DNA from 3 places in the Herpetosiphon sp. NSE202 genome. Region 1 is predicted to be linked to each of the others. Evidence: riboswitches for the same ligand, from Rfam matches in the RefSeq annotation. Region 1 holds a riboswitch; each other region holds the start of a gene.
The links. Region 1 has a riboswitch for cobalamin ahead of cobO (cob(I)yrinic acid a,c-diamide adenosyltransferase). Riboswitches for the same ligand answer to the same signal wherever they lie in the genome.
Positions count from the first base shown of each region.

Region 2: it holds a riboswitch for cobalamin, as region 1 does, so the genes downstream of both, ACFMKP_RS07030 (ribonucleoside-diphosphate reductase subunit alpha) here and cobO (cob(I)yrinic acid a,c-diamide adenosyltransferase) in region 1, are expected to answer to the same signal.
Region 3: it holds a riboswitch for cobalamin, as region 1 does, so the genes downstream of both, ACFMKP_RS23890 (prenyltransferase/squalene oxidase repeat-containing protein) here and cobO (cob(I)yrinic acid a,c-diamide adenosyltransferase) in region 1, are expected to answer to the same signal.

Region 1 covers NZ_JBHUPY010000001.1:920,738-923,003, reverse strand. Annotated here, with positions in the region: gene hemW (radical SAM family heme chaperone HemW) at 1-353, shown strand, start outside; cobalamin riboswitch at 775-918, shown strand; gene cobO (cob(I)yrinic acid a,c-diamide adenosyltransferase) at 1,053-2,084, shown strand; gene cobN (cobaltochelatase subunit CobN) at 2,084-2,266, shown strand, end outside.
Region 2 covers NZ_JBHUPY010000005.1:229,215-231,480, reverse strand. Annotated here, with positions in the region: gene ACFMKP_RS07030 (ribonucleoside-diphosphate reductase subunit alpha) at 1-1,513, opposite strand, end outside; cobalamin riboswitch at 1,653-1,790, opposite strand.
Region 3 covers NZ_JBHUPY010000027.1:21,770-24,035, reverse strand. Annotated here, with positions in the region: gene ACFMKP_RS23890 (prenyltransferase/squalene oxidase repeat-containing protein) at 340-1,455, opposite strand; cobalamin riboswitch at 1,545-1,670, opposite strand; gene pdxS (pyridoxal 5'-phosphate synthase lyase subunit PdxS) at 1,845-2,266, shown strand, end outside.

The DNA of each region.
Region 1 (2,266 bases):
TTGGTGCTGGTGCGCATAGCCATTGGCGCGGCTGGCGCTGGGTTGATCAACGGGTGTTGGAGCCATTCGCTCAGCAGGTTGAACGCGGCCAAGCACCGTTGGTTGACGCCCAAGCATGCGCGCCAAACGACCGCGATTTTGAAACGATTATGATGGGTTTGCGGCTGAATTGCGGCTTAGGCTTTGCCCATTTTCAGCAACGCACTGGCCACGATTTGCTTGAACAATATCAACCTGTGATTGATAAACTGGTTGAGCAAGGCATGCTCGAACAAACCGCAAACGCGATTCGCTTTACGCCGCGCGGGCGCATGGTCGGCAATCAAGTCATCGAACGTTTTTTGGTCGATTGACGACGAGGGGGCAGTTGTCAGAGGTTAGGGATTAGTTATTTCTATCCACGAAGGACACGAAGATCACGAATGTTGGGTTCTGAGTTCTATAGGATTTGAATGCAATTCAGCCAGTCAGCAAATACAACTTCGCGTCCTTCGCGCTCTTCGCGGTTAACATTTTCATCCCTCATCCTTCATCCTTCATAATTTCGTGGCTCTGCGCCTCTGCGTTAAGCAATTGACCCACGAAGCACACGAAGATCACGAATGTTGGGTTCTGAGTTCTATAGGATTTGAATGCAATTCAGCCAGTCAGCGAATACAACTTCGCGTCCTTCGCGCTCTTCGCGGTTAACATTTTCATCCCTCATCCCTCATCCTTCATACTTTCTCCTGACTTTTGACTTTAACTCAGGGTTGCACGTATAATCGCGGCTGCAATTTACAACTTGTTTGTGGTGCGTTGCTGTCCCGGATGACACAAACGCGCAATGGGGGAAGCCAGTCCAAGTCTGGCGCTGTCCCGCAACGGTAGGAAGCTTTGCTTCAAGCCCGATAACCCGCCACAAACTCATCGACACTCCAACATTTCCCTCGCGGATCAGGGAAGGAGTTGCTAGGCCCTGCTGGGTTTAGTGCCTCTTTTCCTCTTTGGCATGAGCCGAAGAGGTTTTTCTTGGCTGTTTGCATGCTGGGGTGTCGCCCAACGGAGCCAGCATGAGCGATGCCCCACTGACGATGCGTGCCTATGGCCGCCATTTATTTATTTGCACTGGTGATCAATGCAACGGCGATGCTGATGGCGCGGCGTTGGCCCAACACGCCCTCGAACAACTTGGCGATCGGCGCAAATTGCGCAATCCCGAACGAGTTAAATGCTCGACCGTCAGCTGTTTGGGTGTCTGCCAGCGCGGCCCGATTGCGGTGGTCTATCCCGAAGGCATTTGGTATCAGCAGCTTGATGAGGAATTAGTTGAACAGATCGTTCAAGAGCATCTGATCAATGGCGAGCCAGTTGAAGCAGCGATTTTCCATCGGCTCTATCCAGCGGGGCAAGAGCCAGAATACGCTCCGGCAGTGCGTGGCGATCAGGCGTTTAATCCAATTGAATTGCATGCTGATGATGCAGTTGAGCAATTGGAACCAATTATTGCTGCTGGCACGCAACTGCATTCAACCGAGGAAAAACGCCGCTATCGCGAGCAAGTACGCAAATTGCGCAAAGGCAAAAAAGGCTTAGTAATCGTCAATACTGGCAATGGCAAGGGCAAAACCTCGGCAGCCTTGGGCGTGATGACTCGCGCGTGGGGTCGCGATCTCAAGGTGCGCGTGATTCAATTTCTCAAACACGAAAACGCCAAGTTTGGCGAATCGCGGGCAGCCGCCAAGATGGAAATTGAGTTTGGTGGCACTGGCGATGGCTTCACTTGGACATCGAAAGACCTTGATACGACCAAAGCCAAAGCCTTGCATGGCTGGGAACTGGCCAAAACTGCAATTAGCTCGAATCAGTATCAAATTGTGATTCTCGATGAATTTACCTATGTGTTGGCGTTTGGCTGGCTTGATGTCAACGAAGTTGTGGCTTGGTTGGCGGCCAACAAGCCCGAATTGCTGCATGTGATTATCACAGGCCGCGATGCCCCCGCCGCCCTGATTGAGCATGCCGACCTCGTGACCGAGATGCGCGAGATTAAACACCCGTTTCGACTTCAAGGCATTCGCGCCCAAATAGGAATTGATTTCTAATGACTGAACGTTTGCAACGCAATATGGTCGAGCGCATCGATGGGCGCATGGTCAACGCTGGCTATAAACGTGGTATGTTGTTTATTTGCGCTCATGGTTGCTGCTGTGGCATTACCGAGCGCGGCTTTGCGCCGGTTTGGCCGGAAATTCATCAGCACGAATGGGAAAGTCGCAAGCTGCGC
Region 2 (2,266 bases), on a different contig from region 1:
GATGGCGGGCATTGGCTTGCGCTGCTTGCGGGCGGGGATAAAAATTAATATCGATCACGTTATCGAGCATGCGCACTGCTGTCGTAACCGTTGTGCGCAATGTTTCGAGGTCAAGCGCGCCATCGCGAATATGCGCCGCCAAATTGATCGAACCAAGGTTACAGACTGCAATTTCATCGGCTGAGGTGTTGAGCAAAATTTCAGTGCACAAATTGCTGCTATGAATCACGCCAACATGGTCTTGTGGTGAACGCAGATTGGCAGCATCCTTCCAGGTAATCCAAGGATGGCCGGTTTCAAACAAACGGGTCAAAATTTTGCGCCACAAACCGAGTGCTTCGACCTGGCGCGCCGAACGCAGCAAGCCTTGCGCCGCCAGCGCTTCGTATTCGGCGTAGCGTAGCGCGAATGCTTGGCCATACAAATCGTGCAAATCAGACACTTCATCAGGCGAGAACAACGTCCACGTGCCATTGCTCAACACCCGTTCCATCAACAAATCAGGAATCCACAAAGCCGTGTGCATATCGTGGGTGCGGCGGCGCTCATCGCCCGTTGGCTTGCGCAAATCAAGAAAATCGTCAATATCAGCGTGCCATGCTTCGAGGTAGGCACAGACCGCACCCTTGCGCTTGCCGCCCTGATTGACCGCAATCGCGGTATCGTTGACAATTTTGAGGAAGGGAATCACGCCTTGGCTCACGCCATTGGTGCCATGAATTGGCGTGCCGAGCGCCCGCACAGGAGTCCAATCATTGCCCAAGCCACCAGCCCACTTCGAAAGCATGGCGTTATCGCTGATCGCCCCAAAAATCGCCTCAAGATCATCGCCGACTGTCGAGAGATAGCACGATGACAACTGCGGATGAGTCGTTGCAGCGTTGAATAAAGTTGGGGTGGCCGAGGTAAAGTAAAATTGCGACAGCAGCTCGTAGAAACGCAGGGTTTGGGCTTCGCGATCAGCCTCATTCAAGGCCAAGCCCATTGCCACCCGCATCCAAAAGAATTGCGGCAACTCGCGGCGCAAACCAGCCCACTGAATAAAATAGCGATCATAGAGCGTTTGCAGGCCAGGATACGCCAATAAAGCATCGCGTTCGGGCACAATTGCCGCCGCTAAACGAGCCAAATCGAATTGAGCAAGTTTTGGATCAAGCAACCCTTGCTCAATTCCGGCCTGAATATACTGGATAAATGCCGTTGGATAGCGGGTAGCAACCACTGAACCTGGCAAATATTCGCCAAAAACCTCGCACTCGAGTTGGCTGGCCAAGAGCGCGGCGGCCACAAAACTATAATCAGGCTCCTGCTCAATCCAGCTGCGAGCGGTCAAAATACAGGCTTGGAGTTGTTCGCCAGCAGTCATCTTGGGATAAAAGCCCAAATTAGCGGCCTGCCAGAGCTGATTCGCATCGGTTGTTTGGGAATAAGCGCTGCAAGCCTCAGCAAGTAGTTGCAAAAGCCAAGCAGCCTGCTCGCTAGTCGCTCGTGGCTCAACCTCGATCACATTCATAGAGCATCCTTTATGAGCTAAATAAAAAAATGCCTGCTCCTTAGCGGAACAGGCATAAACCATTACCAAACCATAGGCAGCAGCCTATGGGCATCAATTGCAAGCGGCAATGATCACCCCCTTTGACGCGAAGGGACATCTCGATCATTTCGAACTGAGTGGGCATTCGGACTTAGCATTGAGCCATACCGTTGCGCGACAGTGCCGGAATCTCACCGGGCTTTCCCCAATTTGCAGCCAAGCTACGACAACTTGGCCTCAGACGAATAAAAAATTGTAGCCAGTACTGTAGCAGATGCCAGATCAACCGTCAATCAAGCCTAATTGCTTGATAGAACCAGCTGATTGCCTGATTCCAACGCGCTAAAGCTGGTTAATCGAGTTCAAAATCGAGTTGCAAAGTAGCCGATAATCAAACAAATTGCTGCTTAATTCCGCAAGTCCTAGTACTCAGGGTAGGCCATTAGCTAGCTAGCAGGGTAGCTCAGGGAGCCGAATACATTGAAATGACAGAATAAAACTGCGCCAAGACCATTCTCAAGGGTCGCTGAGGCGATTTGATTAACAACCGAGGACGCTTAATAGACGAGGGATAGTACAGGACTCCTAACCAATTACGATATTGGTGGGAAAAACCCCAAAAAAAGCTCTTGACAAGTGCAATTTGGTTTTGTACACTCTGAGTACGAATTAACCGCAATTGGCAATCGATGTTTATGTGAAGCAAATAGCATTACAACGTTGCAATAGCTA
Region 3 (2,266 bases), on a different contig from region 1:
TTCGTAATTGTTTGCGATCCTCTCACCCCAACCCTTCTCCCGTGGCGTGGGCGAGGGGCTTTAACGCGCTGGTTCTCCCTCAATTCCTTAGTAAAAAATAGTCGGCTCCCCCTCGCCCGCGTTCAGTTATGGAAATTTAAGATGTTCGCTCCCCCTCGCCCGCGTTAAGTGGAAGAGGAGGCTGGGGGGGCGGTATTAAGAACCCCTCACCCCAACCCCGTGGCGCAGGCGAGGGGCTTTAACGCGCTGGTTCTCCCCCAATTCCTTAGTAAAAAAATAGTCGACTTCCCCTCGCCCACTGAACGCGGGCGAGGGGGCTGGGGGGTGAGGGAACAAATCTTAGCCGATTCGGCGCAAGCCCAAACCAGCCACAATACAAACTAATCCCAAGCCAACCACAACTGGCCACAATGGCAAGGCTGGTGCGCCAGTATCAGGCAAGCTAATTGGGGTGTTTGGCTTCGGCGTAGCGGTTGCAACGGGCGTGCTTGGCATTGGGGTGCTTGGCACGGCGGTTGGTTGCGGTGCAGTTGCCAACACGCTCAATGGATAGGTCACAAAGAACAATGCTGGCGTAGCTTGGTAGGTTGCAAAAGCATTGTCATCGGGGGTTGCTGCATCGTAGCGGAACGCGCCACTGGCATTTTGCAAGCTCAACAAAGCACTCAATGGGTTGCCAGTGGCTGTGGCCCAAGGCGCAGCGGTTGGGTTGCCGCCCGTTGCAATAATCGCTTGAATTACCAAGGCGGTTGAGTTGGCATCGGTGGCGCTACCATAGCTCGAATTTTTCGAGTAGGGAAAGCCACCATCGCTATTTTGTTGGGTTTGCAAGTAGGCTACAGCTTTGCTGACGCTTTCGCTCTTGCCTTGACCAACTGCAACCAAGGCTTGGATGACCAAGGCCGTAGTGTTGGTATCGCCAGCACCGGCACTGGTATCGCCGCTGAACGACCATGAGCCGTCGGCGATTTGCACTGCTGCTACGGTGTTGAGCGCTTTGTTTTCAACTGGCGCACCAGCTGCGTTCAAGGCCAACAAAGCCAAGGCATGGGTGGTGACATCACCGCCATACATGCCGCTATCGGCTTTGTAGCTGCCAGTAACGGCGGCTACCAAATCGACTCCGCCAACTGAGCGGGGATTGTAGCCGAGCAACAATTCGGCCAACACAAACTTGGCGGCAAGCCCAGGCTTGGCGGCGATGGCGCTGGCGTTCTTTTCGACAAAGCTTTGAACGTTGGTGTCAACTTTCAAGCCGCTGGCCTTCAAGGCATAGACTGCATCGGCGGTTTCGCCCAAGCCAAAGCCAGGGAAACTACCATCGGCCTGCGCTTGGCTGACGATCCAAGCTGCTGCTTTTGCGCCTTCGGCTGGGGCTTGAGCCGCAGCAGGAAGTGCTACGAACACGGCCATTAATACCAATAACCAGCGATGGATAGCTGCTCGTCGGAGCATAGCAATCTCCTTAATCAAAAAAACCTTAGCCAAGTTGGCTAAGGAACAGATAACAACGCGTTGGTTGTGCTTGTGCCAACGCAAGCCAACCCAGAAATCAACTATTCAATGGGTATTCGGGCTTAGCCAAAGGCTTACCGTAGCGTGGACTGCACCGGATTTGCACCGGATTTCCCCCAAGTGTTTGCACAACATCTGAATAGCGATTTATGATTGATTGTGCTGATCGTACCATAGCCCAGTACACCCCGTCAAAATTGGCAATCATGGGCGATTGTCCCCCTTTGTCCCCCCGCAATGTTGATCGATTGTCATGAGGATGCATGGTACAATAGCGGCTGTCTGATTGACATGACAGCTAAAATTATCAATCCACCAGAGGAATTGCAATGGAAACTTCAACCTTTACTACCAAAGTCGGCTTGGCCCAAATGCTCAAGGGCGGCGTGATTATGGATGTGGTTACGCCTGACCAAGCTAAAATTGCTGAAGAAGCTGGCGCAGTTGCCGTGATGGCGCTCGAACGGGTTCCAGCCGATATTCGTAGGGATGGCGGCGTTTCGCGCATGAGCGATCCCGAAATGATCCAAGGCATTATTGAAGCAGTAACCATTCCGGTGATGGCAAAATCGCGGATTGGCCACTTTGTTGAAGCGCAAATCCTCGAAGCCATTGGGGTTGATTACATTGACGAGAGCGAAGTGCTCACGCCTGCTGATGAAGAAAATCATACCAACAAGCATAATTTTAAAGTGCCATTCGTCTGTGGCGCACGCAATTTAGGCGAAGCGCTGCGCCGCATCACCGAAGG